Linked DNA regions of Collimonas fungivorans Ter331. The main gene of each other region encodes a partner of the protein of the gene in region 2 in a complex. Links are inferred from orthologs where the notes say so. Each region holds a gene or a part of one and is shown on either strand. Other genes may lie near its edges.

Region 1 (10,748 bases), 1.3 Mb from region 2 along the record:
TGCCAAGCGTGGTCGGGCTGGCCGGCTGGCCATGGGTGCGCGACATCATCGGCAGCTCGGCGTTGGTGTGCGCCAGTTCGGTCAGCTTGGCGATCACTTGCTGCAGGGCCGGCAGCAGCACGGTATCGCGCGCCGCTTTCAGCATCATGCCGTGCGAAGTGTTGTTGATGTCTTCCGAGGTGCAGGCGAAGTGGATGAATTCAGACGCTGCGACCAGTTCCGGCACATCCTTGACTTGTTCCTTGAGCCAGTACTCGACCGCCTTGACGTCATGGTTGGTGACGGCTTCGATGGCCTTGATGCGTTCTGCATCGGCTTCGCTGAAGTCGCTGGCCAGCTTGTCGAGCAACGCGGTGGCGCTGGCGGAAAAAGGTTTGATCTCGGCAAAGCCCGCATTCGACAGGGCTTGCAGCCAGGCAATTTCAACCTTGACCCGGTGGTGCATGAAACCGGATTCGGACAGGATAGGGCGCAGCTTGTCGGTTTTGGCGGCGTAGCGGCCATCCAGCGGGGACAGGGCGGAAAGCGTGGAAAGAGACATGATAATGGTGACTATAGAGGTGAATGAAGATAGGGGCGGTATGCCTGTTGTTTCTATTTTGCAAGTACGCAGCGTGCTTAAGCGTGCTATATAAGCGCGCTATGAAATTCTGGCAACAATTTTGGCAACAACGTCCGGCGACAACGCAAGGCAATAACCAGCCAAACCGAATTTTACCATTTGCAACGTGGTAAATATGCCGCTTTGCGTTCAGGCCTGGGTGGCGATGGACAAAGTGGCGGGGGGCGAATGCTATAATCAGCCAACATTTTTTTACCATAAGTGACATATGAAGCTGATCGGTTCCCTCGGTAGTCCTTTCGTCCGCAAGGTACGCGTAGTAATGGCGGAAAAGAAACTGGACTACGAATTTGTGCTGGAAGACGTCTGGGCCGCCGACACCAAGATTCACACTTCGAATCCCTTGGGCAAGGTGCCTTGCCTGGTGATGGAAGACGGCGGCGCCATGTTCGATTCGCACGTGATCGTCGAATATCTCGACACCCTGACGCCGGTTGGTAAACTGATCCCGATCAACAGCCGCGAGCGCTCCGAAGTGAAATGCTGGGAAGCGCTGGCCGACGGCGTGGTGGAAGCCGGCGTGCTGATCCGCCTGGAAAGCACGCAGCGAGCTGAAGGCGAACGCAGCCAGGCCTGGATAGCCCGCCAGCAGCGCAAGATCGACGGCGGCCTGAAAGCGATGGCGGCGGGATTGGCGGAAAAGCCGTTCTGCTCCGGCACCCATTATTCGCTGGCCGACGTCGCAGTCGGCTGCGCCCTGGGCTGGCTCAGTTTTCGTTTCCCCGAGATTAGCTGGCGCGAAGATTATCCGACGCTGGCTAAACTGTACGAGAAGTTGTCCGAGCGCCAGTCGTTCAAGGACACCGTTCCGCAATAAGCCCACATCGCCGAAGCCGGCTGTTCCGCAAGATGGACCATGGAACAGCGGCATTCGGAGGCATCTTTCCTCTGCGTAAACCTCTTCACATTCCTGCATGACCCGAGGCCCGGCCGCGCGCTAATTGCCTGCCTGGCTGCTTTTCTTCGGCGCGAAGAAAGTCGACGGCGACTGCCCGAAAGTTTTCCTGAACATGGCGGAAAAAGCCGACTGGCTGGCGTAGCCCAGTTCGGTCGCCACCAGCGACAGCGGCATGCCGCGCGCGATCATCGGCGCCGCGTGCGCCAGCCTGATCTGCTGCCGCCACTGGCCGAAGGTCATGCCCAGGTCGCGTTCGAACAGGCGCGCCAGGGTTCTTTCCGAGGCGCCGACCTGGTCTGCCCAGACGGCCAGCGTCATGCTGGAGTCGGGCGTTTCCATCAAGGCCTGGCAGATGGCGTGCAAGCGCTTTTCGGTCGGCAGGGAGATGCGTATGCCCTGGGTTTGCGCCGCCGCCAGTTCGCTCAGTATCAATTGGCTGAGCAAGGTTTCCCTACGGCTGCCGTCGTCGGTTTGCGACAGCGCGGCGATCAGCTCGCGCAGCAAGGTCGATACTTCCAGCACGATGCATTCCTGGCCGTCGAACGGCGTCGCATCGGTATGGATGTACAAGGCGCGCAACTGCGATTTTTCCATGGTGGCGATTTCATGTTCCACCAGCGGCGGAATCCAGATCGCCCTGAGCGGCGGCACGATCCAGGTGCTGTTGCCGACGCTCACGCGCAGCACGCCCTCCGCTGCGTAGGTGACCTGGCCCCAGGGATGGGAATGCGCGCTCAGCAGCTTGGCGGCGTCCAGGTCGCGCGCGCGCAGGCGCACCGGATGCAACTGGTCCGGCACGACGTCAAGCAAGCCGATGGTGGTATGGGTAAGTATTTGGGCTGGCATAAAGGAAGAATGGCAGAAATACGACAAATTATGTCTTTCTATCTTAAAACAGTCTCGACTTTTTTGCTTACACTAACGTCTTGCGAATGATGATCATCTTGTCGACGGCTAAACAGGCCGCGTACTTTGCGTCTCTCATTGCACATTCTTCCCACTATTCATCTCACCACCATGCCAACCGCAGCCAAGCAGATTTCCCCCGCCATGGGATCGCACGACGCCGAGAAAACCGGTTTCCGCGTATTGGGCGCCATCAGTTTCGCCCACTTCCTGAACGACATGATCCAGTCGCTGATCCTGTCCATCTATCCGCTGCTGAAAGGCAATTTCAACCTCAGCTTTGCGCAGATCGGCCTGATCACGCTGACTTACCAGATCACCGCCTCGATCCTGCAGCCGCTGGTGGGGCTGTATACCGATAAACATCCGAAGCCGTACTCGCTGGCGCTGGGCATGGGGTTCACGCTGGTGGGCCTGCTGATCCTGTCGGTCGCGCCCAGCTACGGCATCTTGCTGTTCGCTGCGGCCCTGGTCGGCACCGGTTCGTCGATCTTCCATCCGGAGTCGTCGCGCGTGGCGCGCATGGCTTCCGGCGGCCGCCATGGCCTGGCGCAGTCGATTTTCCAGGTGGGCGGCAATGCCGGCAGTTCCATGGGGCCGCTGCTGGCGGCATGGATCGTGATCCCGCACGGACAGACCAGCATCGCCTGGTTCTCGGCGGCGGCGCTGCTGGCGATCGTGGTGCTGTGGCAGATCGGCAACTGGTACAAGCGCAAGCGCCAGGAAGCCAAGAGCAAGCCGGCCAAGGCAAAACAGCATCACGTAGCGCTGCCGCGCAACAAAGTGCTGTTTTCGGTAGGCATCTTGCTGATGCTGGTTTTCTCGAAATATTTTTACATGGCCAGCCTCAGCAGCTACTTCACGTTCTACCTGATCGACAAATTCCAGCTGTCGGTGCAGTCGGCGCAGCTGCATCTGTTCGTGTTCCTGTTTGCAGTGGCTGCCGGCACCGTGCTGGGCGGTCCGATCGGCGACAAGGTCGGCCGCAAAGTGGTGATCTGGGTGTCGATCCTCGGCGTGGCGCCGTTCACCCTGATGCTGCCATACGCCAACCTGTTCTGGACCGGCGTACTGACGGTGGTGATCGGCGTGATCCTGGCTTCGGCGTTCTCGGCGATCCTGGTGTTCGCCCAAGAGCTGGTGCCTGGCAAGGTCGGCACCGTATCTGGCCTGTTCTTCGGTTTCGCTTTCGGCATGGGCGGCATCGGCGCCGCCGCGCTGGGGCAGCTGGCCGACATGACCAGCATCCGCTTCGTCTACCAGGTCTGCTCTTTCCTGCCGCTGATCGGCCTGCTGGCGGCATTCCTGCCCAATCTTGAGGGACACCGGCGCAAAGCTGCCGGCTGACCGGCGTCAGTCGTAAAAAAAGCGCGCTGGCGACAGCGCGCTTTTTTCTGCTCATTTTCTATCTACTGCAGCATCATTTCTTTTGCTTGGCCACCCACTGTTCCAGCGCTTGCAGCGTGTTGCTGACATGCTTGCCCGGATCCATGCTGCTGTATTCATAGATGATGCTGCCGTTGGGGGCGATCACGTACGATACGCGGTCGGCGTAGTTGGTCTTCGCCAGCAGCACCGAATCATAGGACTTCATGATTTTCTGGTCCTGGTCCGAGGCAACCGCGAATTTGCTGCGGCATTCGCTGACCGAGAATTTGTTGAGGGTATCGATGTTGTCGGCCGATACGCCGATCACGGACGCGCCGAGCGCCTTGTACTTGTCGACCGCATCGGCAAACAGATGGGCTTCGATGGTGCAGCCTTTGGTGAAAGCTGCGGGGTAAAAGTAGAGCACCACCGGGCCTTTTTTCAGCTCATCGGCCAGCGAATAGCTGAACACCTTGCCGCCGAGGGAAGCCTGGGTGGTAAACGGCGGCGCCGGCTCGCCAGCCTTGAGAGCGGCAAAAGCCGGTGCTGCAACAGCGCTGCAAACCAATAAAGCGGCAATCAGTCGTTTCATGAAGACTCCTGGATTAGGGGGCTGTTAACAGTTAATTTGGGAGATGCGTTCAAGCCAAAACGTGTGTTGGCAAGGCGCGTAGCGTAGCAGGGGCAGGTCGCCCCTGCAAGCTATGCAACGCCGCCAGCGCACGTTTTGGCTTGAACCCTCCGGGAACGGCTGCAGGCGTCACATGCCGTCGTTACTCGGGGCGGCCATCCGCCTCCTTGCCGTAGCACCACTACGCCGCGTCGTCGTGCCTAGGCCTGTAACGCCTGCCGCGCGTTCGCACTCCCAAATTAATTGTTAACAGCCCCCGATGATAAGCAGCATCATGCGTCGAGATCGCGGCGTTGTCCAATCACTTGTTTAGGCAACGCTGCGATTGACTCGCTTAATGGCCGCCGTGCCAGCCGCCGCCTCCACCCCAGCCGCCTCTGCCGCCCCAGCCTCGTCCACCCCAACCGCCGCCCCAGCCACGCGAATAGCCGAAGCCGATGTCCACGCTTGGCGCCACATACACCGGCGCCGGAGCGTAATAACCGCCGCCGTAATAACTGCCGTAGCCGCCGCCGTAATAGCCGTCGCCGCCGTAAGGATAGGCAACGCAGCCGCCTAGCAGCATGGTTGCACCGAGCAGTGTTGCTCCAATTAACAGTCGCTTTTTCATGAGACCCTCCGTCCCTGGTACTGATGGAAATTGGATATAAGCCTAGCAGATAAGTTCAGCTTGGACAGGACGATGTGTATCACGCCGGAATTGACGATTACGGGGAGTATGCTTGAGTGATGCAGGAAGATGCAGGGGGAATCTGCGATTTTCTCTTCCTATACTCCGCCCAGTACCGGCTCGGAGCACAGGATTTGATGTGCTACTTTTACAATCGGTAACCAAATTCACGATGGAAGCGTTCATTGATTTCGGCACGGCTGGGCGCGTGGTTCTGCGGTCCCAGGTGAGCGATCTTGATGCTACCCAGCAAGCTAGAAAGACGGCCGGTGGTGGCCCAGTCCATGCCGTTGCTCAAGCCATACAGCATGCCGGCGCGGAAGGCGTCGCCGCAGCCGGTCGGATCCAGCACCTGGTCGGCCTTGACGCAAGGAATGTCGATCTTGCCGCCGGCGGTGAAAATCTCCGCGCCGAGTTCGCCGCGCGTCACTACCAGCGCCGATACCCGTTCGGCAATCTGCGCCAGCGATAAACCGGTGCGCGACGCCAGCATTTCAGCTTCGTAGTCATTCATGGCGATATAGGTCGCGAGTTCGATGAACTGCTTCAGTTCGTCGCCGTTGAACATCGGCATGCCCTGGCCCGGATCGAAGATCAGCGGAATGCCTTGCGCGGCGCAGTCGGCAGCATGCTGCAGCATGCCGTCGCGACCGTCGGGGGCGACAATCGCCAGCTTGACCGGACCGGCGTCGGCTACCTTGTTCTCGTGCGAGTGGGTCATGGCGCCGGGATGGAAGGCGTTGATCTGGTTATTGTCGGCGTCGGTGGTGACGAAGCATTGCGCGGTGTAGATCGAATCGATGGTGCGCACCGTCTTGCGCGAAATGCCCTGCTGGTCAAGCCGCGCCAGGTAGTCGCCGCCGTCGTGGCCGATGGTCGCCATGATTTGCGGATCGCCGCCCAGCAGTTTCAGGTTGTAGGCGATATTGCCGGCGCAGCCGCCGAAGTCGCGGCGCAAGGTCGGCACCAGGAACGAGACGCTGATCTTGTGCAGCTGATCGGCCAGCAGCGCATCCGAGAAGCGTCCCGGATATTGCATGATGACGTCGAAAGCCAGTGAACCGCAGATGAGAGAGGTCATAATAAAAGAGGAAAACTCGCTGGTTGGCGCGGATGGTCTGCGCAAATAAAATAATTACGGGATAGAGTTTAAGCGCAACCGGCAAACTTTGCGCCGTTCGCTGCAGGTTATGGGTAATACAGGTACACCCGGTAACCGGACGCCTTCAACTGCAATAGCTCAAAACCCAGTTTCACCGGCTGTTCCTGGTCGCTGGCGAAACCCTGGGCTGGATTGGCGGTTGCGCTCAAATAATCGTGCGGGGTAAACACGCGGCGCGCTATCGCCTTTTCGTTGCCGTCGTTCAAGGTCAGTTCGATATTGGGCCAGGCTTGCACCGTGTCGCTGCGGTTGCGCAGCAGCAGGTTCAGTGAAAACAGGTTGCGGGCCGGATCGACTGCCTGCAGTTCGTTGGCTTCGATCGAAATGCTGTCGATTTTCATGGGCAGGCCAACGCTGCAGCCGATTTTCGCGCAGGCGCCGATGAGCACCGGCTTGAGCTGCGGCACGCGCGCCGCCAGCTGGTCGCGGAAGAAATAAGTCGATTGTCCGGCCAGCCCGATCAGCAGCAGCGCGCCTGCACCCCACATGGCCCAGCGTAGCGTGCCGCCGATGCGTTGCCTGCGCCTTGCGCTGAGGACAAAATCGGGTTCATCGGCAGCCGGCTCCGGCTCGGCAGGGTTTTTGTCGCGGCTTTTCTTTTTATTGCTGCCGTCGCCGCTGTCCGCTGCGTTCGAGGGATTTGCAGCGGCCGGGGTCTTTTCCGCTCGCCACGGCTTGCGCTGCAATTCATCGATGATGCGATCCAGCTCATCATCGTCAGCAGTGGCGCCGGATTCCGCTTTTGCAGCCTGCGTGTAGTCGTCCTGGCCGGCGACGTGCATCAAGGTCATGCGCGCTATCTGCTTGTCTTCTTCATCGTCGGCATGACGATGCCAGACATTCGGCGTCGGCGGATTGCTTGCCGCTTCGTCGGGGGCGGTAGCGGCGGATGGTTTGATCAGGCCAAATGGGGTGTGGTGCACATCGGCCGGCGCCGACTGGCTGGTTTCCTCGGCGATCCGCAAATCTTCTTCGAGGCCGTCAATCGCCGCTTCCACCCGGCCTGACGCCATCGATCGGCCGGCGGTTTCAGGCGCGGCTGCAGGTGCGATGACAGGCAGCGGGTGATTCGTGGCGATGGCGACTGCCGGCTCGGGTCCCGATATCGGTTCCGGCGTTGGTTCTGGTTCTGGTGCGACGTAAACCGGAGGCGGCGCGCTATGCTGCGGTTCTGCCAAGGGCGCTTCGTCAGCGGCAAAGCCGTGGGTCTGGAGAGTTACAGCATCTTGTTCTGACGCCGTTGCCGGCGCCGGCGCCGCTATCGGGACCGCTACATCGGGCCGCACCAGGTGCTCGATGCCGTTGAAGACTTCGCGGCAGCTGCCGCAGCGAACCAGGCCGCCGCGCAGCTTCAGCTGGTCATTGGCGACCCGGAAGGTGGTCTGGCAATGCGGACATTGGGTCGCGAGCGCCATGGCCTGCTTACTTCAGGGTTCCGGACAGCGCTACCCAGCCGTCCTGCTCTGCCCAGACGCTCAGGGGCAGCCATTGCGCATAGGCGGCGATGACGTCTTCCGCCTGTTCCGCCAGCACGCCGGACAGGGTCAGGCTGCCGCCGGCAGCGATGCGGCTGCACAGCATGGGCGCCATCAGCTTGAGCGGGCCGGACAGGATGTTGGCGACCACGATATCGAATACCTGCAGTGCGCTGTTGGCGCCGAAATCTTCCGGCAGGTAATAGGCCACGTCGCAATGGTTGCGTTCGCTGTTGTAGCGCGCGGCATCGATCGCATGCGGGTCGATATCGACGCCGACGACGCTGCTGTCGCCGCCAAGTTTCTTGGCCACCATGGCCAGGATGCCCGAGCCGCAGCCGTAATCGAGCAGCGATTTCGGTTTTTGCAGCGGCACATGGATTTCCAGCCATTCCATGCAAAGGCGGGTAGTGGGATGGCTGCCGGTGCCGAAAGCCAGGCCCGGATCGAGTTCCAGGATCAGGCCGTTGGCGTCGGGGGCATCGTGCCAGCTAGGCACTACCCAGATATTCTTGCCGATGTGGATGGGTTCAAACTGCGATTGCGTCAGCCGCACCCAGTCCTGCGCCGCAACCGGCCGCAGCGAGTAGGGCGGGACCGCGACGCCGCAAGCTTTGGCGGCGTTGCTGACGATTGCTGCATGGTCGGCGTCGACTTCGGCCAGAACCACCACCCGGCTGCGCTGCCAGGCGGCTTCCTTGGGTTCCATGCCGGGTTCGCCGAACAAGGGCTGCTCGGCGGCAGTGCCGAGGTCGGCATCTTCCACCGAAACCGATAAGGCGCCGGCATCCATCAACGCATCGGACAGCGTTTCGGCGTCGCTCAGGGCAACTTCAATAACAATTTCGGTCCAGCTCATCAGATGCCTTACTGTGTGATGGAGACTCCCTACAAGGGAATCCTTATTTCTTTGCTGCTTTATCCGTTTCCTTGGCCACGACCGGCCGTTCGGCCAGTTTGTGTTCCAGATAGTGGATGTTGGTGCCGCCCTCGATGAAACGGGCGTCGATCATCAGTTCACGGTGCAGCTGGATGTTGGTCTGAATCCCTTCCACCACCATCTCGGACAGGGCGATCTGCATCCGCTTGATCGCCTGCTCACGGGTGGAACCGTAGGAAATCACCTTGCCGACCATCGAATCATAATGCGGCGGTACGAAATAACCGGCGTAGGCATGGGAATCGACCCGGATGCCAGGACCGCCAGGCGCATGCCACGACAGGATCTTGCCTGGCGACGGCGTGAACTTGAACGGGTCTTCGGCATTGATGCGGCATTCGATGGCGTGGCCGGAGAGCTGGATATCGCGCTGGCGGAAGCGCAGTTTTTCACCGGCGGCGATACGGATCTGTTCCTGCACGATGTCGATGCCGGTGATCATTTCGGTGATCGGGTGCTCAACCTGGACCCGGGTGTTCATCTCGATGAAGTAGAACTCGCCGTTTTCATACAGGAATTCAAACGTGCCGGCGCCGCGGTAATCCATCTTGCGGCAAGCTTCGGCGCAACGGTCACCGATTTTTTCGATGACCTTGCGCGGAATGCCTGGCGCCGGCGCTTCTTCGATCACCTTCTGGTGGCGGCGCTGCATGGAGCAATCGCGCTCGCCCAGCCAGACGGCATTCTTGAACTGGTCGGCCAGGATCTGGATTTCCACGTGGCGCGGATTTTCCAGGTACTTCTCCATATACACTTCCGGATTGCCGAACGCGGCGCCGGCTTCGGTCTTGGTCATGGTCACCGCATTGGCCAGCGCCGCTTCTGTGTGCACCACGCGCATGCCGCGTCCGCCGCCGCCGCCGGCCGCCTTGATGATGACCGGGTAGCCGATCTTGCGCGCAATCTTGACGATTTCCTTCGGATCATCCGGCAACGCGCCTTCCGAACCGGGCACGCAGGGCACGCCGGCGCGGATCATGGCTTGTTTGGCCGATACTTTATCGCCCATCAGGCGGATGTTCGCCGGCCGCGGGCCGATGAAAACAAAACCCGACTGTTCAACCCGCTCGGCGAAATCGGCGTTTTCGGACAGGAAGCCGTAACCCGGGTGAATGGCCTCGGCGTCGGTGACTTCAGCTGCGCTGATGATGGCCGGCATGTTGAGGTAGCTCAGGCTGGATGGCGCCGGCCCGATACAGACCGATTCGTCCGCCAGTTTCACATACTTGGCGTCACGGTCTGCCTCGGAATGGACCATGACGGTCTTGATGCCCATTTCACGGCAGGCGCGTTGGATGCGCAAGGCGATTTCGCCGCGGTTGGCGATAAGGATTTTTTCAAACATAGTAATTGGTATATGCGTCGCTAAGAGTTAAGCGTTATCAAGCATTGGGTTGACAATGCGGCCTTGAGACAAAGGCCCGCACTGGCAACCAGAACGGCGGACCCCGGATGAGCGGATGCCGCCGTGCAGGCTACTCGGTAGTTCTCTCGGTACAGATCGCTCGGTACAAATCTATCAACCAATGATGAACAGCGGCTGGCCGAATTCGACCGGCTGGCCGTTTTCCACCAGTATCTTCTTCACTACGCCGGAAGCGTCGGCTTCGATTTCATTGAGCAGCTTCATCGCTTCGATGATGCACAGCGTGCCGCCTTCTTTGATCTCCGAGCCGATTTCGACAAATGCCGGCGAGCCGGGCGCCGACGAGCGGTAGAAGGTGCCGACCATAGGCGATTTGACGATATGGCCTTCCGGCACGGCGGCCACTTCTACCGGCGCCGCGGCAGCCACTGGCGCCGGTGCGGCTACCTGGTATTGGGCTGGGTGCTGTTGTTGCGGTTGCATCATGACAACCTGGTTTTGCTGGGATGCAGACGACTTGACGATACGGACCTTGCTTTCGCCTTCCGTCACTTCCAGCTCTTCGATGTCTGATTCAGCGACGAGGTCGATCAGCGTTTTGAGTTTTCTCAAATCCATATGCAATCCTTCAGAATAAATAATGAAAAGCTATTTTCGTTTTTATGACACGCAATCCGGCGCTGCAAAGGGAGCTGCGAACGCCGAGTTGC
Region 2 (10,436 bases):
CACGGCATAGGTATAGGGATGGAAACCCATGTTGTCGAGGTTCTGCGCCAGCGTGGCCGCCGCATGCGGATTGTGGGCGACGTCCAGGATCACCAGCGGCTGGCCCGGCAAGACCTGGAAGCGGCCCGGCAAATCCATCATGACGAAGCCGCTGCGCACTTCCTGCGCGCTGACCGGCAGGCGGTCACGCAAGGCTTCCAGCGCCGCCAGCGCCGCCGACGCATTGAGCAGCTGGTTGGCGCCGCGCAGGCTGGGATAGCCGAGCGCATTGCGGCGCTGGCCGCGGCCACCGTAGTTCCACTGCTGCTTGTCGCCGGTATAGTTGAAATCGCGGCCCAGCAGCCAGAGGTCGGCGCCGATGGCGTTGGCGTGGTCGATCAGGGATTGCGGCGGCACCGGATCGCTGCAGACCGCGGTTTTGCCGGCGCGGAAGATGCCGGCCTTTTCAAAGCCGATTTTCTCGCGGGTGTCGCCCAGGTATTCAACGTGGTCGATATCGACGCTGGTGACGATGGCGACGTCGGCATCGACGATATTGACCGCGTCCAGGCGCCCGCCGAGGCCCACTTCGAGGATCACCACGTCAAGCTTTGCCTGCGCCAGCAAGTGCATGATGGCGAGGGTGGTGAATTCGAAATACGTCAGGGAAATGTCGCCGCGCTGCGCTTCCACCGCTTCGAAGCTGGCGATCAGGGCCGCATCCGAGGCCGATTCGCCGCCGATGCGGGCGCGTTCGTTGAAATCGAGGAAATGCGGCTTGATGTACAGGCCGACCTTGTAGCCGGCGCGCAGCAGGATCGACTCCAGCATGGCGCAGGTCGAGCCCTTGCCGTTGGTGCCCGCCACCATGATCACCGGACAGTCGAATTGCAGCTGCAGCCGTTCTTTCACCTGCACCACCCGGTCCAGGCCCATGTCGATGGTTTTGAAATGGCGCGACTCCAGCAGGGAGAGCCAGTCGGCAAGCGTCACGGGCTTGGCGGGAATATTTGACATTTTGACATCCAACTAAAAACAAAAGGCCTGAACCGCAACAGTTCAGGCCCTAGGGGCGAAATTCACATCAAGCGATGGATTCGACTGGCTGGTCTTGCAACAACGCCAACAAACGCGCGATTTCCTCACGCATCTTGCGGCGGTCGACAATCATGTCGACCGCACCCTTGGTGACCAGGAATTCGGCGCGCTGGAAGCCTTCCGGCAGCTTCTCGCGCACGGTGTTCTCGATCACACGCGGGCCGGCAAAACCGATCAGCGCCTTCGGTTCGGCGATCACGACGTCGCCCATGAAGGCAAACGAAGCGGACACGCCGCCCATGGTCGGGTCGGTCAGGACGCTGATGAACGGCAGCTTCTTCTCCGACAGCTTGGTCAGCATCGAAGTAGTCTTGGCCATCTGCATCAGCGACAGCAAGCCTTCCTGCATGCGCGCGCCGCCAGTGGCGGTGATGCAGATGAACGGCACCTTCTGCTCCAGCGCCACCTGGGCGCCGCGCACAAAACGCTCGCCCACCACCGAACCCATGGAACCGCCCATGAATTCAAACTCGAATGCCGCCACCACTACCGGCAGCGTCATGATGGAACCGCCCAGCACCACCAGCGCATCGGTTTCGCCGGTGGCGTCCATCGCAGCTTTCAGGCGGTCGGGGTATTTTTTGCTGTCTTTGAACTTGAGGGTGTCGATCGGCAGGGTTTCCTGGCCGATCTCATAGCGGCCGCCGGCGTCCAGCAAGGCGTCCAGGCGTTCGCGTGCGCGTATCCGCATGTGATGGTTGCACTTCGGGCAAACATGGATGTTCGACTCCAGGTCGGTGCGATACAAAACCGCTTCGCACGACGGGCATTTGACCCACAATCCCTCGGGGATCGATTTACGGGTTGCCGAGTCGCTGCGCTGAATACGTGGGGGTAGTAATTTTTCTAGCCAACTCATAGAGCGACCTCCTTCAGATTTTTTTCCTGCCGAATTGTACCTTCATCCCCAAATCGGCGAAATAGCTATTCAAGCCGGCCGATTCAGGAAATATTTGTCACTTTGATACAAAAATCACTCGTCCAGCGCTTTCCTGATCCCCGACAAGAAGCTTTCCACAGCAGCTACAGCCTGTTCGCGCGGCGTATTTTCCAGTTCCTGGATGATCCGGCTGCCGATCACGACCGCGTCCGACACTTGCGCCACGGCCTTGGCAGTGGCCGCATCGCGGATGCCGAAACCGACGCCGATTGGCAATTTGACATGTTTGCGGATCGCCGCCACCCGGGCCGCGACTTCGCCGGTATCGATGTTGGCGGCGCCAGTCACGCCCTTCAAGGACACATAATACGTGAATCCGCTGCTGACCTTGGCCACCTGCATAATCCGCTCTTCGGTCGAAGTCGGCGCCAGCAGGAAAATCGGATCCATGCCGTTGGCCTGCATCTTCTCGGCAAACTCTTCGCACTCTTCAGGCGGATAGTCGACCACGATGCTGCCGTCGACTCCGGCCTCTTTCGCAGCAGCAATAAATGCATCGACGCCCATCCGTTCCAGCGGATTGGCGTACCCCATCAGCACCACCGGCGTGCTGTTGTTGCTCTGCCGAAATTCGCGCACATAAGCCAGCACGTCATGCAGGCTGACGCCGAATTTCAGCGCCCGTTCGCAAGCGCGCTGGATCACCGGGCCTTCTGCCATCGGATCGGAAAACGGCACGCCCAGCTCGAGGATGTCGGCGCCGCCCCTGACCAGCGCATGCATCAGCGGCACGGTCAACTCGGGCGCCGGATCGCCGGCGGTAATGAAAGGGATCAAGCCTTTTTTATTGTTTGCAGCGAGCGCTGCCAAGGTAGTCTGGATTCGGGACATGGTATCTATTGAATGAGGTGATCAGGACTGCAGGGCGGGAGCGCCGCCCTGCTCTTGGCTTGCTTTAGAGCTTCAGGCGCTCGGCAACGGTATGCATGTCCTTGTCGCCGCGACCCGACAGATTGGCCAGGACAATCTTATCCTTGGGCAAGGTTGCCGCCAGCTTGGCCGCATACGCCAGGGCGTGGCTCGATTCTAGCGCCGGGATGATGCCCTCGATGCGGCAACAGGTATGGAACGCCGCCAGCGCCTCGTCGTCGGTCACGGTTTCGTAGGTAGCGCGGCCGCAGTCCTTGAGCCATGCGTGTTCCGGACCCACGCCCGGATAATCGAGGCCGGCCGAAATCGAATGGGTCTCGATGATCTGGCCGTTGGCGTCTTGCAGCAGGTAGGTGCGGTTGCCATGCAGCACGCCGGGCGAGCCGAGCGTCAGCGAAGCCGAGTGCTTGCCGCTGGCCAGGCCTTCGCCGGCAGCTTCGACCCCGACCAGGGCGACGTCGTGATGATTGATATAGGGATAAAAAATCCCCATCGCATTCGAGCCGCCGCCGACGCAGGCGACCACGTGATCCGGCTGGCGCCCGGTCATCTCCGGCATCTGCACCAGGCACTCATTGCCGATCACCGACTGGAAATCGCGCACCATCATCGGATACGGATGCGGGCCGGCGACCGTGCCGATGATGTAGAACGTGTCTTCGACGTTGGTGACCCAGTCGCGCATGGCTTCGTTGAGCGCATCCTTCAAGGTCTTGGAGCCGGATTCGACCGGCACCACCTTGGCGCCCAGCAGGTTCATGCGGTACACGTTCTGCATCTGACGCTTGACGTCTTCGCTGCCCATGTACACCACGCACTCAAGGCCGAAGCGGGCGCAGATGGTAGCTGTCGCCACGCCGTGCTGGCCGGCGCCGGTTTCGGCGATCACGCGCGGCTTGCCCATGCGCTTGGCCAGCAAAGCCTGGCCGATGACGTTGTTGATCTTGTGGGCGCCGGTGTGGTTCAGGTCTTCACGCTTGAAGTAGATCTGCGCGCCGCCCATCTGTTCCGACCAGCGTTTGGCGTGATAGATCGGACTGGGACGGCCGACATAATGTTTCAGCTCGCTGTGGAATTCGGCCAGGAACTGCGGTTCGTTCTGATATTTGGCGTAAGCCTGCTGCAGTTCGCTTAGCGCCAGCGTCAGGGTTTCCGACACGAAGCTGCCGCCGTACATGCCGAAGTGGCCCTTGGCGTCCGGCAGATTGTACTGGGCGCTCTGGCGCAAGGTGGTATTGGCGAGCGGCTGGCGCTCGGCGTACTGCTCGAGGGGTGTGAATTCTTTCATGGCGTATCTTTCTGGTATCTCTCAGTATTGTCTGACTTGCCGGCCGGACCTCGAAACTGTTGCTAGAGTCCGGCTGGATCGACGTCCGCCTGCCGTACCGCGGCAATGAATGCGCGAATCTTGGCGGCGTCCTTGATGCCCTTGTCTTGTTCGACGCCACTGCTGATGTCGACCGCAAAGGGACGTACGCGTTTTACCGCGTCAGTCGCATTGTGCACGCTCAAGCCACCACTTAAAACGACCTGAGGCGCGAGTTCTTTTGGGATGAGAGACCAATCAAATACCTTTCCACTGCCACCATAAGCTTCAACCAGGGTATCAAGCAGCAATCCTGCAAACAAATGGCTGCTGCTCCGATATGCCTGAGCGTATTCTAGCAAATCGGCGGCCGTTGTAGCACTGCCGATGCGCATGGCGCGGATAAACGGCCGGTTTACCGCCTGCGCCAGCGCCGCGCACTGCTCCACGGTTTCGTCGCCGTGGAATTGCAGCAGCGATACCGGCGCCTGCGCCACAATCTCTTGCAGCTGCGCCGGCTCGACGTTGACAAACAGGCCGACCGTGGTGACGAACGGCGGCGCCTTGGCGATCAGGCCGGCAGCCTGCTGCCGCGTGACGTAGCGCGGGCTTTTCGGATAGAACACAAAACCCAGCGCATCGGCGCCCGCCGCAATGGCGGCTTGCACATCCTGCTCGCGGGTCAGGCCGCAGATCTTGATTCGGGTACGGTGGCTCATGGTCTGGTCAGAAAAACATCAGGAAGCGCAATATATCATCTTAAAGCATGGCGAATTGACAGCAAAACCCTGCAACGCCTATTCAGGTCACGCCTGGGCACAGAGTGCCCACCCTACAGCCAGGGCAAAACCCCAGCCGGCTGCTGCGGCAAGCGCCACTTCGGATCATAAGCCACTTGCGCCAGGTACAGGCCGTCCGGCATGAAAGTCGGCGCCGCGCGGCCGCGGTCGCGCTGGGCCAGCAATTCGGCGAGCCATTCCGGCGGCTTGCTGGCGTTGCCGGCATAGATCAGGGAACCGACGATATTGCGCACCATATGATGCAGGAAAGCGTTGGCGCGCAAGCTGAACACGATCAGGTCGCCGCGCCGCTCGATGCGGATCTCTTCCATGGTGCGTACCGGCGACTTGGCCTGGCATTCCACCGCGCGGAAGGCCGAAAAATCGTGGGTGCCGACCAGGTGCGCCGCGGCCTGGCGCATCAGCTCCAGCTCCAGCGGCCGGAACACCCAGCCGGCCTTGCCTTCCAGCAGCGGCGAACGGACCGGGTTGTTGTACAAGAGGTAGTGATAGGTCCGGGCGGTGGCGCTGAAGCGCGCGTGGAATTGATCTTCACCTTCGGCAAGCAGAGGCAGCTGATGCGCCCAGCGCACAGCGATCGACGGCGGCAGGAAAGCGTTCAGGCCGCGCACCCAGGAGAATGTTTCGCGCGACAAGGCAGTATCGAAATGCACCACCTGCTCCAGCGCATGCACGCCGGAATCGGTACGGCCGGCGCACGTGGTGTCGATGGCGCCCTGCGCGAATTTCTGCAAGGCGGCTTCCAGCCTGTCCTGCACGGTCTTGCCGCTAGGCTGGGTCTGCCATCCTTGCCAAGGTGTGCCGTCGTATTGCACACCGAGAACAATACGATTCAAATTCGGATTCAAACCCGGTTCCAATCTCAAAAAAAGCAAACGGGCGCCAGCATAACGCCGCGCCCGTCAAAAGCAAAATGCTAAGGGTATTGTATAGGGCAACAGGCCCTCGTTACATTACAGCTTGGTCAGCAACGACTTGGCCGCATCAACCTGCTCCGCACTACCGCCCTTCAAGACTTCTTCCAGCAGTTCGCGTGCACCTTCCTTGTCGCCGATTTCCTTGTATGCGACGGCCAGGTCCAGCTTGGTCGCCATTTCAGGATTGGCTGTCGAGGATATGGCAGCATCAACCGCGGTCGGCGCTGCGCTGGCGGCTGGCGCATGTGCGTGGATCGCACTGTCCAGGTCCAGGTTCATGCCGGCCAGGTTGAATTCCAGCGGCGCCACCATCGGTTCCGCATGCTGGGCATACGAAGGCGCCACTGGCGCCTTGGCTGGCTTGGTTTCTGCCGGGATATCGATATGGGCATGGGCCGGTTCGTAGTTCGAAGGCTGTCCGCCTGCCGGCAGTTCCAGCGAGCTGAACGTCATTGCTGGCGCCACGCTCTTTTCCACGGCTTTCGGTGCGGCTGCAAGTGCGGCTGCCGGCTTGTGGTCCAATTCGAAATCGAGGGCGTCGAGCATGGATTTGCCGGCGTCGTGGGAAGCCGACAGCAACACGGTGTTCTGGTTGCCGGAAGTTTCGCTGCCGAGTTCTTCCAGGTCGAAATCCATGTCAGCCGCTGGCGCCGCGGCTGCTGGGCTGCCGTGCTTGCCCAGTTCCGTTGCGGTCAACGGCGCCAGCAGCTGGGCCGGCGCGGCCGGGTGCACCAGTTCAGGAATCGGCGCAACAGCGTGCGGCTCGGTCGGCGCGGTCAGGGAATTGAAGTCGAGGCCGTCCATCGGCTGGGTCGGCGCGGTAATTGCATCCGCCTTGGCGATCACCTGGTCTTGCAGCTTGCCGCCGCCGTACAGAGGATTGGCCGGATCGACATTCAGGCCCAGTGCGGCAGCCTGCTGCCAGTCTTCGCCTTCGCCGCGGGTCAGGCTGTACAGCTCGCTGGCCAGGATTTCAAACGAGCGCGGATCCTTGCGGTTGGCGTAGATTTCCAGCAGCTTGACGCGGATCGCGTTGCGGCTTGGCTGGTTGCGCAGGGCTTCTTTCAGGATTTCCTCGGCTTGTGCATCGCGTCCGTAAGCGATGTACACATCCGCTTCGGCTACCGGATCGACATTGGTGTCGAGGTGGCTGACCGACGGCACGAAATTCGAATTGAAGATGCTGTTCTTGGTGTCGACGCTTTGTCCGCCGGTGGAGCCGAACAGGGAGTTACCCTTCAGGCCCGTATTTGTCATCGGCGCTCCGCTGCTGTCCAGAAAAGCCTGCTGGCGCGCGCGATTGCGGCGATAGCGGAACAGGGCGAGACCGGCCAGCAGAGCTACCAGGACGCCGCCAACCGGCAGCAGCAATGGATTTTCGGTAATGCTTTCGATGACGCTCGGCTCTGGCGGTGCAACTGCCTTTGGCTTGGCCGGCGCCGGTGCGGCTGCAACCGGCGCGGCGGCAACCGGAGCCGCAGCGATCGGCGCAGCGCCGGCGACGCCCGTATCGACGATGGTGGCAGGAGCCGAGCTGGCGGCGGCTGGTTCAGCCGCAGCAGGCACGGCAGCCGCCGGCGCCGGAGCCACGACGGGAACCGCTGCCGCAGGCGCAACTGCTGCCGGCGGGGTAACCGGCACGGCTGCGGCCGGTGCTGCCGCCACAGGCGCTGCTGCGGGGGCTGCAGGCTTCACATTGGCAGCCTGGTTCTGCAGGTCAGCCAGGTTCTTGTTCTTCAATTCCAGCGTCTTTTGCAGATCGCTGACATTCTTTTCCAGTTCCTTGACGCGCGATGCCGCTTCGGCGGCCGCTTTTTCCCGGGCGATCTTCTCTTCTGTCGCTGCCGCAGCAGCGGCCTTGGCGTCGGCAGCAGCCGCGCCGCGCGACAGTTTCAGCTTGTCCTTGGATTCGCTGGCCGGAGTGGCTTGCTCTTCCACCTTGGCGGTAATCTTGCCGCCGCTGCTTTGCCTGGATTCAGCCGCCGCATTTGGCGCGGCCGATTCGACCATGCCGGCCAGCTTGTTGCGATAGCTCTTGAAATCATTCGATTGCGCCAGCACCACGTTGCGGGCTTCCGACTTGCTGACGCTGCGCGCGCTGTCGGCATCTGGAATCGACAGGATCTGGCCCGAGCGCAGGCGATTCATGTTCTTGCCGACAAACGCGCCTTCGTTGCTGCGATACAACGCCACCAGCATCTGGTCCAGCGAGATGCCGGCCGGCAGGTTTTCGCTGGCGATGCGGGCCAGCGTATCGCCCTTCTTGACTTGGTAATCGCCGCCCGCAGGCGCTGGCGCCGCGCTGGAGGACTTGGCCTGGCCAGTCGGGCTTGAGGTTGAAGCTGAAACCGCCGGCTTGCTTGCGCTGCTGGCGGGAGCAGTCTCGCCGCCGGCGACTGCCCTGGCGGCTGCGGCACGGGTAGCATCGGTGATGGTCGAGGCGCCGCCGCCTTGCGACTGCACCTGGCCGGTCTGGGCCTGGGTCGGGGCCGAACGAGGAGCGGCGAGCGCTCCTGTGCTGGCGCGCGGCGCCGCAGGCGCGGCGGCGATCTGGGCCGGCTGCGCCTGGCGCTGGCCGGCAGGATCGAGCAGCAAGGTGTATTCGCGCACCAGGCGCGCCTTGGTGCCGCCCAGTTCCATCAGCATGTCGACAAACGGCTCATTGATAGGCTGGGTCGATGTCACCCGCACAAAACGGCGGCCGTTGCGCTGGTCGATGGTAAATTGCAAAGACATCAGGGCCGGGTTGAAATCGATGTTGGCCTGCTGATAAGTTTCCGGACTGGCCAGTTTCGCCACCAGGCCGCCGGCTTCATCCGCGCTTACCGAGGTAAGCTCAATTTCTGCACGTAACGGTTGTCCCAGCGAGGACAGCACGGTTAATTTACCCAGTCCGGCGGCGTCGACATTAGACACCATCAGCAGCGTGGAGACCACGGCTGCAGTAAGGGTCTTTAAACCGGTGGAAATAAATTTATTCGAAGAATTCAGGTGCATGTTGTGTGGCATGAAGGACTGTCCGTTGACGTATAAGGAAACAAATCTTGCTGAAAGCAAATACTGTACCCAGTTTTTTTAAAAATCAATATCCAGATTGACATTAGTCTGGCGCTTCGCAAATGCGATCCCATTTATGAAGCTCTTGCTGGCTAGCGTAACAACATTCTATAAATACAAACAGATACGCCAAGCCCGCTAAGACTTTCTTCAAGAAAATACTTAGCGGGCCATATTGCAAGTCGGCAACAATATCACAACTACCGCAACAAGTCAGGTATCCAGCACAATCCGCAGCATGCGGCGCAACGGTTCTGCCGCACCCCACAATAATTGGTCGCCTACGGTAAAGGCTGACAAATAATCGCCACCCATCTGCAGTTTGCGCAAACGACCGACAGGAATTGTCAGGCCGCCGGTCACCGCCGCCGGGGTCAGGTCGCGCATTGATGACTCTTTGTCATTAGGCACCACTTTCACCCACTGGTTATTATCGGCGATGATGTCATTGATTTCGTCCAGCGGCACATCTTTTTTCAATTTGATGGTCAGGGCCTGCGAATGGCAGCGCATGGCGCCGATGCGGATGCACAGGCCATCCACCGGGATGACCTTGCCGCCATTGCTGAAACCCTCGCCGCGGCCGAGGATCTTGTTGGTCTCGGCGCCGGCTTTCCATTCTTCTTTTGACAAGCCTTCACCCAGGTCCTTGTCGATCCAGGGAATCAGGTTGCCGCCCAGCGGCACGCCGAACTGTTTGGTCTCGTCGGCCGACATGGCATGCTGCTTGCCCAGCACCTTGCGGTCGATTTCCAGGATCGCCGCTTTCGGATCGTCCAGCAGCGCCTTGACTTCGGCGTTGATGGAACCGAACTGGGTCAGCAGTTCGCGCATGTGCTGCGCGCCGCCGCCCGAGGCTGCCTGGTAAGTCATGGAGGTCATCCACTCGATCAGGTCTTGCTGGAACAGGCCGCCCAGGCCCATCATCATGCAGGAGACCGTGCAGTTGCCGCCGATGTAGTTCTTGACGCCACGCTGCAAGCCGTCCTTGATGACATCCAGGTTGACCGGATCCAGCACGATGATGGCGTCATCCTTCATGCGCAGGGTCGACGCGGCGTCGATCCAGTAGCCGTTCCAGCCGGCGGCGCGCAGCTGCGGGAAAATCTCGCTGGTGTAGTCGCCGCCCTGGCAGGTAATAATGATGTCGCATTTTTTCAAGGCTTCAATATCGGTGGCGTCTTTTAACGTTGTTTCGTTTTTCGCCAGCGCCGGGGCTTTGCCGCCGGCATTTGAAGTTGAAAAGAATACCGGTTCGATATGGGCGAAATCGCCCTCTTCCTGCATACGCTGCAACAAGACCGAACCCACCATGCCACGCCAACCGACCAAACCAACCAGTTTCATCATGATTCCCTAACAATGAACGGGAAAAGCCCCGCACTCCATATTACGGCAGACCCATCTGCCTAATTCTTTTAGCCCAATGCCTTCACTACCGCTGCGCCCATTTCCTTGGTGCCGACCTT
Region 3 (3,543 bases), 1.3 Mb from region 2 along the record:
CACCTGAACTAGAACAGCTGCGCGCGGAAATTGCCGCAGCGGCGGCCCGCATGATTGCCGAAGATGGCGCCGACTACGGCACCGCCAAACGCAAGGCGGTGGAACTGTGCGTCGGCAGCAAACGTGGCGGGGGCAAAACCCGTGGCGACTTCCTGCCCGATAACGCGCAGATCGAAGAAGAAGTGCGTATATATAACGAATTGTTCTTTGCCGGCACACAACCGGCACGGCTTTTGCATTTACGCAAGATTGCTGCGGAAATCATGGCCGAACTGGTGCAGTTCCATCCCTATCTCACCGGCGCAGTCCTTAACGGCACTGCCGGCGAGCACTCGGACATCTATTTGCACTTGTTTGTCGACAGCCCCAAAGATGTAGAAATTTTCCTTTTTAACAAGAATGTGCAATTCGAAGTGTCCAGCAGCCCGCCGCTTAAAACCGGCGGTAATAATGACCCGGTAGAAACCCTGAGTTTCATGTATAAGAAAGAGGGCCTGCATCTGACCCTATATGAAACCGACGATTTGCGCGGTAGTATCAGGGCCGCGTCCGGTGGGCGTATATTAAGGGCCGACCTGAATACCGTACTCGCCTTGATCGATAAAGAAGAAGATTGATGAAAAGAAACATATTGATATTTGTGCCGATCGCCATCCTATTTTGCGCGATCGGCGTTTATTTCGGCATGCAACGCCATACCCCGGCTGCGCCGGAAAGCGTGGCGGTAGCGGCCCTGCTGGCCCAGGAAATGCCTGACGCCAGCGGCAAGGCCAGCGCCTTGTCGCAGTGGAAAGGCAAACCCCTGGTCGTCAATTTCTGGGCAACCTGGTGTGCGCCCTGCGTGGAAGAGATGCCGGAACTGAATGCCCTACAAACCGAGATAGCTGCCAAAAACATCCAGGTTGTAGGCATCGGCATCGATTCTGCCGACAACATCGCAAAATTTGCCGATAAATATAAAATCTCCTACCCCTTGTATCTGGCCGGTACCGGCGCCACCGCACTATTGCGGCAGTTCGGCAACCAGAGCGGCGGCCTGCCGTTCACCGTCTTGATCGGCCGCGATGGCGCAGTGAAAAAAATGTACCTGGGCAGCATCAAATTCGACGAATTGCGAAAAGACTTGGCATTGCTATAAGATGAAAACTTACTGCAAAAACATTTAACAATGCCAGGCTGAAATTTCACAGAAACAAATTTCCCCTTGCCAGTCAACGTCATTTGACGGCAAAATGCGGCCATCGTCGTCAAACGGAGCACCATCTCCATGGCAAAAAATATACTTCTACTCAACGGACCCAACCTGAATTTGCTGGGTACAAGAGAGCCAGAAGTCTACGGTTCGACCTCGCTGAGCGATATCGAACAAGCAGCTCGGGTCCAGGCAACTGCTGCTGGGGCCCGGCTTGAGCACTTCCAAAGCAATCACGAAGGCGCCCTGATAGACCGCATCCATGCGGCCAAGGCAGAAGGCGTCGACGCCATTGTGATCAACCCGGGCGGGCTCACGCACACCAGCGTCGCCCTGCGCGACGCATTGAGCGGAGTGGCAATCCGTTTTGTCGAGGTCCACATCTCGAATATCCACCAGCGAGAAGCGTTTCGACATCATTCCTATTTATCGGATGTCGCTGTTGGAGTCATTTGCGGTTTAGGCGTGGACGGCTATCATGCAGCAATTGATTTTGCCATTAAGAAACTCTAGTTGATATTCTTGCAGCAACTCGGCGTTCGCAGCTCCCTTTGCAGCGCCGGATTGCGTGTCATAAAAACGAAAATAGCTTTTCATTATTTATTCTGAAGGATTGCATATGGATTTGAGAAAACTCAAAACGCTGATCGACCTCGTCGCTGAATCAGACATCGAAGAGCTGGAAGTGACGGAAGGCGAAAGCAAGGTCCGTATCGTCAAGTCGTCTGCATCCCAGCAAAACCAGGTTGTCATGATGCAACCGCAACAACAGCACCCAGCCCAATACCAGGTAGCCGCACCGGCGCCAGTGGCTGCCGCGGCGCCGGTAGAAGTGGCCGCCGTGCCGGAAGGCCATATCGTCAAATCGCCTATGGTCGGCACCTTCTACCGCTCGTCGGCGCCCGGCTCGCCGGCATTTGTCGAAATCGGCTCGGAGATCAAAGAAGGCGGCACGCTGTGCATCATCGAAGCGATGAAGCTGCTCAATGAAATCGAAGCCGACGCTTCCGGCGTAGTGAAGAAGATACTGGTGGAAAACGGCCAGCCGGTCGAATTCGGCCAGCCGCTGTTCATCATTGGTTGATAGATTTGTACCGAGCGATCTGTACCGAGAGAACTACCGAGTAGCCTGCACGGCGGCATCCGCTCATCCGGGGTCCGCCGTTCTGGTTGCCAGTGCGGGCCTTTGTCTCAAGGCCGCATTGTCAACCCAATGCTTGATAACGCTTAACTCTTAGCGACGCATATACCAATTACTATGTTTGAAAAAATCCTTATCGCCAACCGCGGCGAAATCGCCTTGCGCATCCAACGCGCCTGCCGTGAAATGGGCATCAAGACCGTCATGGTCCATTCCGAGGCAGACCGTGACGCCAAGTATGTGAAACTGGCGGACGAATCGGTCTGTATCGGGCCGGCGCCATCCAGCCTGAGCTACCTCAACATGCCGGCCATCATCAGCGCAGCTGAAGTCACCGACGCCGAGGCCATTCACCCGGGTTACGGCTTCCTGTCCGAAAACGCCGATTTCGCCGAGCGGGTTGAACAGTCGGGTTTTGTTTTCATCGGCCCGCGGCCGGCGAACATCCGCCTGATGGGCGATAAAGTATCGGCCAAACAAGCCATGATCCGCGCCGGCGTGCCCTGCGTGCCCGGTTCGGAAGGCGCGTTGCCGGATGATCCGAAGGAAATCGTCAAGATTGCGCGCAAGATCGGCTACCCGGTCATCATCAAGGCGGCCGGCGGCGGCGGCGGACGCGGCATGCGCGTGGTGCACACAGAAGCGGCGCTGGCCAATGCGGTGACCATGACCAAGACCGAAGCCGGCGCCGCGTTCGGCAATCCGGAAGTGTATATGGAGAAGTACCTGGAAAATCCGCGCCACGTGGAAATCCAGATCCTGGCCGACCAGTTCAAGAATGCCGTCTGGCTGGGCGAGCGCGATTGCTCCATGCAGCGCCGCCACCAGAAGGTGATCGAAGAAGCGCCGGCGCCAGGCATTCCGCGCAAGGTCATCGAAAAAATCGGTGACCGTTGCGCCGAAGCTTGCCGCAAGATGGATTACCGCGGCGCCGGCACGTTTGAATTCCTGTATGAAAACGGCGAGTTCTACTTCATCGAGATGAACACCCGGGTCCAGGTTGAGCACCCGATCACCGAAATGATCACCGGCATCGACATCGTGCAGGAACAGATCCGTATCGCCGCCGGTGAAAAACTGCGCTTCCGCCAGCGCGATATCCAGCTCTCCGGCCACGCCATCGAATGCCGCATCAATGCCGAAGACCCGTTCAAGTTCACGCCGTCGCCAGGCAAGATCCTGTCGTGGCATGCGCCTGGCGGTCCTGGCA

What was found.
Region 1: the proteins of accD (region 2) and accC are in contact, whole or in part, in a solved structure (PDB 8UXZ), measured with the Escherichia coli proteins. The link is inferred for Collimonas fungivorans Ter331 from one-to-one orthologs.
Region 3: the proteins of accD (region 2) and accB are in contact, whole or in part, in a solved structure (PDB 8UXZ), measured with the Escherichia coli proteins. The link is inferred for Collimonas fungivorans Ter331 from one-to-one orthologs.

What each region holds. Positions count from the first base shown.
Region 1 is NC_015856.1:904,031-914,778, forward strand. The notes cover bases 7,827-10,748. They hold accC (acetyl-CoA carboxylase biotin carboxylase subunit), read right to left. Parts: upstream 10,018-10,748; coding sequence 8,635-10,017; downstream 7,827-8,634. Other genes in these bases: prmA (50S ribosomal protein L11 methyltransferase), read right to left, coding at 7,827-8,591; accB (acetyl-CoA carboxylase biotin carboxyl carrier protein), read right to left, coding at 10,192-10,656. Outside these bases: purB (adenylosuccinate lyase), read right to left, coding at 1-541; CFU_RS03975 (glutathione S-transferase N-terminal domain-containing protein), read left to right, coding at 831-1,439; CFU_RS03980 (AraC family transcriptional regulator), read right to left, coding at 1,560-2,366; CFU_RS03985 (MFS transporter), read left to right, coding at 2,571-3,773; CFU_RS03990 (peroxiredoxin), read right to left, coding at 3,847-4,386; CFU_RS25355 (hypothetical protein), read right to left, coding at 4,760-5,035; CFU_RS04000 (carbohydrate kinase family protein), read right to left, coding at 5,244-6,176; CFU_RS04005 (DUF3426 domain-containing protein), read right to left, coding at 6,284-7,672; more of prmA, read right to left, coding at 7,680-7,826. UniProt on the Escherichia coli protein: This protein is a component of the acetyl coenzyme A carboxylase complex; first, biotin carboxylase catalyzes the carboxylation of the carrier protein and then the transcarboxylase transfers the carboxyl group to form malonyl-CoA.
Region 2 is NC_015856.1:2,209,527-2,219,962, reverse strand. Bases 1-2,956 are described here. They hold accD (acetyl-CoA carboxylase, carboxyltransferase subunit beta), read right to left. Parts: upstream 1,937-2,956; coding sequence 1,064-1,936; downstream 1-1,063. Other genes in these bases: trpB (tryptophan synthase subunit beta), read right to left, coding at 2,913-2,956; trpA (tryptophan synthase subunit alpha), read right to left, coding at 2,051-2,848; folC (bifunctional tetrahydrofolate synthase/dihydrofolate synthase), read right to left, coding at 1-996. Outside these bases: more of trpB, read right to left, coding at 2,957-4,175; CFU_RS09680 (phosphoribosylanthranilate isomerase), read right to left, coding at 4,238-4,912; tRNA pseudouridine(38-40) synthase TruA, read right to left, coding at 5,026-5,829; CFU_RS09670 (FimV/HubP family polar landmark protein), read right to left, coding at 5,947-8,919; asd (aspartate-semialdehyde dehydrogenase), read right to left, coding at 9,181-10,314; leuB (3-isopropylmalate dehydrogenase), read right to left, coding at 10,386-10,436.
Region 3 is NC_015856.1:912,955-916,497, reverse strand. Bases 595-3,543 are described here. They hold accB (acetyl-CoA carboxylase biotin carboxyl carrier protein), read left to right. Parts: upstream 595-1,811; coding sequence 1,812-2,276; downstream 2,277-3,543. Other genes in these bases: accC (acetyl-CoA carboxylase biotin carboxylase subunit), read left to right, coding at 2,451-3,543; aroQ (type II 3-dehydroquinate dehydratase), read left to right, coding at 1,268-1,705; CFU_RS04030 (TlpA disulfide reductase family protein), read left to right, coding at 617-1,138; CFU_RS04035 (hypothetical protein), read left to right, coding at 595-617. Outside these bases: more of CFU_RS04035, read left to right, coding at 1-594. UniProt on the Escherichia coli protein: This protein is a component of the acetyl coenzyme A carboxylase complex; first, biotin carboxylase catalyzes the carboxylation of the carrier protein and then the transcarboxylase transfers the carboxyl group to form malonyl-CoA.